Saccharicrinis fermentans DSM 9555 = JCM 21142: one gene and its partner. The main gene of each other region encodes a partner of the protein of the gene in region 2 in a complex. Links are inferred from orthologs where the notes say so. Each region holds a gene or a part of one and is shown on either strand. Other genes may lie near its edges.

Region 1 (2,865 bases), 4.9 Mb from region 2 along the record:
TAACACACTTTTAATTTCAGAATGATCTTTAAATTCCACCCGTATGGCCACCTTCTCACCCAGGGTATACACATACCAACTGTAATTAAGAAAATCGTTACTGATGGGTTCTCCCCTAAAGGTAAGTTGATAATCGAATAAATCGATAACGGATCGTACAGCATAAGAAAACAAATAATCAGAATTTTCAACATCCCCATCTATGCAATAGGCTTGAATGGATCCTTGGCGATCCAAGAAAATTCGAGAATCTTGACATTGGAAAGTAAAATGTAAGTCTGCTATTTGCGCACTAAAACACTGCTCACCCACCATCATCCATCCTAGTTTGAATAGTCCGGAGCACTTCCTCCAAATACACTGCTTTCTGAAGACGAATTAAATTCCGGAATCGGACTGGATGTCACAGCACTAGCACTTGGTAAATCACCTCCTCCACCTCCTTCTCCAGGGTCCGGAACACTTGCCATCACCAATGAGATCTCATGATCCACATTAACAACCTCTAATTGGGGCTTTGAATATATTTTCTTTGTCAATTTTTTCCCTTTCATCATCATAAATTCTATTCTCAACTATGATTTTATGGATAAAACACCTTTATCAACCATATCGGTAATAAAATACTTAATATCATTCAAAGCCACTTCCTCAGTCACTTCGTAATTTTCTAACAATACTGATTTCAAATCTGCCATAGACTTCACTCCATCTATGGCATCATAAATAAACGAGGCCACTTCGTTTAAATTATAGACCTTATTCATATCAGCCACATTATCCGTTAGCGGAACCAACACTTTTTCTTCACCAATCGCTTTCTCCACAAAACGCTCATTCTTCCGATATACAAGCGATACATCCATAATTACCTCAAATTATTGCACAAAATTATAAAAAACAACAAACAATCCTTATTTTATAACTTTCTATAACGTTTGCTTTGATAAAGCTACCTTATATGCTGTTTAAATAACAAAATCAATGCGACTAAAACACCACTCTTGAAAAGGGAGCTGCATCATGATTCACAAAATCCCCTGCTCGATACTTATAATATCCTGATATGGCTACCATTGCCGCATTGTCTGTGGTGTACGCAAATTTAGGTATAAAAGTTATCCAGTTTTTACGAACGGCCAATTTTTCAAGACCAATGCGCAATCCTGAGTTAGCAGAAACACCCCCTGCCAGGGCGACTTGGCTTATATTCAAATCATCAGCCGCCTTCTCCAATTTATTCAAAAGTATTTCCACTATCGTATGTTGCAAGGATGCACACAGGTCTTTTTTATGCGCCTCTATAAAATTTGGATCTTCTTTAATGCGGTCTCTCAAAAAATACAAAAATGAGGTTTTCAACCCACTAAAACTATAATCATAATTCTTTATCTTTGGTTTCGCAAATTGAAAGGCATGGGGATCTCCTTCTTTTGCCAGCTTATCAACCCATGGTCCTCCCGGGTATGGAAGACCCATCACCTTGGCACATTTATCAAATGCTTCCCCGGCTGCATCGTCGATGGTTTGTCCGATCACTTCCATATTCATATAATCTTTCACCAATACAATCTGGCTATTACCACCTGACACTAACAAACACAAGAATGGAAACTCCGGATGTTTATTATCCTGATCCGGTTCTTTAATAAAATGTGCCAGCACATGGGCGTGAAGGTGATTCACATCCACCAGAGGAATATCGTGCGCCAAGGCAAAGCCCTTGGCAAAGGAAGTACCCACCAAAAGCGACCCCATGAGACCAGGACCTCTGGTAAAGGCCACAGCCGCAATATCACAGGCCTTCACGCCCGATTCCTTTAATGCTTTATCTACAACTGGAATTATATTTTGCTGATGTGCCCGCGAAGCCAACTCAGGAACCACTCCCCCAAAATCCTTGTGCACATCCTGATTTGCCACCCTATTCGACAATATGGTTTCGTCTTTAAACACAGCCGCAGAAGTATCATCACATGACGATTCTATTCCTAAAATATATACACTCATAAAACTTTAGCTAATAAACATTCTTTTTTGCACAATATTTGTCAATATTTTTCTTGTTCGCCCTAATTAATGTAATTAATTCAGACCTTTTTACCTATTTTTGCAAATTAAACGACAAAGCTATTAAAAAATCCTTTAAAATATTATTCTATTGCCTACTTGCGCTGATAATGTCCCCGATATTATTATATTTCGTGGTACTGATTCCCAGCGTCCAAAACTCCATAGGTAATATACTGACCACAAGGCTATCTAATGATCTGGGAGCCGAGGTATCCATCGGCAATGTTCGTTTTTACCCCATAAAAAAACTTGTTTTAAATGAAGTATTGATCAAAGACAGTCAACAAGACTCATTACTATACCTGGATCAACTGGTTGCTCCAATTGATAGTATTGTATTCGCTAACAAGCGGGTTTACTTAGGAGCTATCTCCATCCATCAACTTAACACAAGCATCACCACTGATTCTATCAGTAACAATTATTCATTTATTTTAGACTCACTTCGCAGCAGACAGGGCAAGCAAAGCAACTGGAAATACGCCATAAAAGGCATCCAACTAAAAAACAGCGCTATTTCCTTTGTACGGCAAAACGCTCCCACACCCAAGTCTAAATTCAATACAAACCACGTAAAGGTATCGTCTTTGGACTTATATGTGGATAAGATAAAGATGGAAGAGGATCATTTTTCATTTCGCATCAAGAATTTCTCGGCACATGAACAGTCCGGACTCGTTATCAAAGAAGCCAATGGCACCTTTGACATAAAACCCTCTGGTTTACATCTTTCTAATTTTGTTCTAATCGCCAAACAGTCCTTCATAAATCTAAAAAAATTCAGCATTACAT
Region 2 (2,932 bases):
AATTCAACACAGTCCATCAAAAACAAACATTACCCTGGTCCTCATGAGGACTTTCCACCCGACATTAATTCAGTAATGACCCGATACCTAGGATACTGATCCAGGATTATTTTAATAAAAACGGTAATAGGAATAGACAATATAAGGCCGGGGATACCCCAGATATATCCCCAAAACATCAACATAACCAATATAGTAATTACATTCACAGAAAAGGTTTTGCCCATAAAAACAGGTTCCAACACCCCTCCCATCAATACCTGGACTGCAGTTATCGCAAGCACAAAAAACAGAAGGGTACTCATGGGTTCTATTTCAACAAAAGCGAATAAGGAGAGCAATACCACTGAAATAACAGAACCAATCATTTGAACAAAATTAATCACAAAGGCAAAGAGTCCCCAAAATATGGGAAAACTAACATCAAAAGCCAGACAAGCCAGACCAAAACCAACACCAGTTAGCAAACTTATGGCAAACTTAACAATCACGAACTTAATAATATCCTTTTCAATCTTTCGGAATATTTTAACGGAAGAATGACGAACTTTAATCAAGGTACTATTCAGTAATTTCTCAAAATTAACAGAACCCGAAAGCAACAATACCACAAAAAAGGCGGTCATCAAGGTACCCGACAGTAGATTACTAATAAAGTCAAGCGAAAATCCAATACTATCCATCACGTTACCACCTTTAAAGTAATGCAGCAAAACATTATCTCCTTTAATACGATTAACGCCAAAGAAATTTTCAATCATCACAACCAAGTCGATCAATTTTGTTTCTGCTTTTTCAAAAAACAAGTTATCAGCCGCCATAATTTCGTTGCTGGTCAATTTAATGAGTTCACCCGCAAACTTAAATGCAGCGATCAGTAGTAACACAACAAAAAAGACGCTCAACCATTTGGGCACATTTTTTTTATCAAACCAGCGCATCAAAGGCAATAGCAACAGAGCAATAAACATAGCAGAAACCAAAGGCACAAAGATAAAAGAGAGTGTCTTCAGCAGGTAAAACATAAGCGGAATAACAATCAGCAATAAAAATGTATTGGTAGTTTTTAGGTCTTTCATATGTTTATAATTTGTTTCTTAATAGTCATATGGAACTCGCCGTGATAATCATTCACCTGTGTGAGAGATCACTCTCATGGCTCGTTTCATATAATGACAATAAAAATCGTTTTTTGAAAAAATAAAAGAAAAAATAGGCATACCCAATGCGCATCATTTGCTTAGGGCCAATAAGCTATTCATATTTTGCATAAAATTTCAGAGTAATTCACTGCGAAGCACTCACTTTGATTTCTCTTGACCCATCATCCAGAACGCTGATGGTCACATCGTATCTATTTTCGGGAAGCAAGGATGCTATTTTCTCGGGCCATTCCACAAAGCAATAATGCGATGAGTAGAAATAATCCTCATAGCCTAAATCAAAAGCTTCCTCTTCCTCTTTTAAACGATAAAAATCAAAATGATAGATGACATCATCACCCACTGTATTATACTCGTTAACAATGGAAAAAGAAGGACTATTAACCACATCAACCACTTGTAACTGCTTACACAATGCTTGAATAAAAGTTGTTTTGCCAGCTCCCATGCTGCCATAAAAGCAAAAAACTGCCGGCTCTGCATACGCTTGCAAAAAAGCCTCTGCAACAACATTTATCCTATCTAGTGAAGAAATTAAAAATTTACTCATCAATTAAAAATTGCTATTTGTTTTATTTGAGCGACCAGTATCACTCAATGATTCTTTGGTGACAATACCACATATGGAATCAACATTTCTTCCATAGACACTCCCCCATGCTGGAAAGTATCCTTATAGTAACTCACATAATGGTTATAATTATTCGGATAAGCAAAAAAATCCTCATTGGTTGCAAATATATAACTTGTTGACACATTTACCTTGGGTAATTGAACTTCTTCTGGTTTAACAAGCTCAAATACTTCCTTGGCTTTATAATTCAGATTTTTCCCTTGTTTATAGCGCAAGTTGGTTGTTGTAGTACGGTCTCCTACTACTTTAATGGGATTTTTCACCCGAATAGTGCCATGATCTGTAGTAATAATCACCTTCACATCTTCATGCTCCAACTTATCCAGTAGCTCTTTCATCACCGAATGAAGAAACCACGATCGACTGAGCGAACGATAGGCCGACTCATCATAGGCCAGTTCCTTTATCATCTTACTCTCTGTACGTGCATGTGATAGCATATCCACAAAGTTAAACACCACCACTGCCAAATCATCATTTAATAAATTGGCATAATTATCAATTAATTGCTTCCCTGTATCAATATTACTCACCTTTAGATACGAATAACGATACTGTTTACGAAAACGCTCAAAGAAAGTACCTATCAACTGTTCTTCAAACTGATTTTTACTCCCCTCCTCATGCTCATCAATCCAATACTGCCCATACATTTTTTTTATTTGTGCTGGCATTAGTCCTGCAAACAAGCTATTACGAGCATAATGCGTAGCAGTAGGCAAAATACTACTATAGATTTCCTCTTCCTCCAAGCGAAAACCATTCAGCACCTCCTGTTTGAGCATTAACCATTGATCAAATCTAAAATTATCGATCACCAGCATCACCACTTTCTCTCCTTTATCCAGCAAGGGTAAGGTAATTTTTTTCATAAAGTGGTGCGACATTAGTGGAAATTCATCATCGTCCCCTTGGATCCAATTGACATAGTTGCGTTTTATAAACTTAACAAAAGCATGATTGGCTTCAGTCTTCTGCATTTTCAACACCTCATCCATCTCACCTTTGGTATCTTCCAGTTCAATTTCCCAATAAACCAATTGTTTATATATCTCAACCCAGTCATCAAAGCTATAAGAATCATTTATCTTCAATCCAATCTTTCCGAACTCCGTTTGATAAGTACTCGTCGTCT

Evidence for each region.
Region 1: the proteins of tsaE (region 2) and tsaD are in contact, whole or in part, in a crystal structure (PDB 6N9A), measured with the Thermotoga maritima proteins. The link is inferred for Saccharicrinis fermentans DSM 9555 = JCM 21142 from one-to-one orthologs. Residues at the interface, in WP_004082108.1 of Thermotoga maritima: Leu37, Gly38, Lys46, Lys57, Val59, Lys60, Ser61, Thr63, Phe64, Thr65, Leu66, Met67, Val69, Pro71, Tyr82, Arg83, Leu84, Asp86, Asp88, Phe89, Asp93, Ile128, Asp130, Glu131, Arg134; in WP_004082750.1 of Thermotoga maritima: Cys10, Asp11, Arg49, His50, Leu82, Gly84, Gly135, Gly136, Glu154, Thr155, Leu156, Asp157, Asp158, Ser159, Glu162, Asp165, Lys166, Arg169, Leu170, Tyr175, Lys213, Thr214, Leu217, Tyr218, Gln221, Arg222, Asn324.

Annotation. Positions count from the first base shown.
Region 1 is NZ_KI912107.1:354,899-357,763, reverse strand. It holds tsaD (tRNA (adenosine(37)-N6)-threonylcarbamoyltransferase complex transferase subunit TsaD), read right to left. Parts: upstream 2,011-2,865; coding sequence 991-2,010; downstream 1-990. Other genes in the region: CYTFE_RS0101645 (translocation/assembly module TamB domain-containing protein), read left to right, coding at 2,181-2,865; CYTFE_RS0101655 (PqqD family protein), read right to left, coding at 576-866; CYTFE_RS0101660 (hypothetical protein), read right to left, coding at 324-539; CYTFE_RS24490 (hypothetical protein), read right to left, coding at 1-318.
Region 2 is NZ_KI912107.1:5,243,208-5,246,139, reverse strand. It holds tsaE (tRNA (adenosine(37)-N6)-threonylcarbamoyltransferase complex ATPase subunit type 1 TsaE), read right to left. Parts: upstream 1,714-2,932; coding sequence 1,288-1,713; downstream 1-1,287. Other genes in the region: porX (T9SS response regulator signal transducer PorX), read right to left, coding at 1,758-2,932; CYTFE_RS0121575 (AI-2E family transporter), read right to left, coding at 42-1,079. UniProt on the Escherichia coli protein: Required for the formation of a threonylcarbamoyl group on adenosine at position 37 (t(6)A37) in tRNAs that read codons beginning with adenine.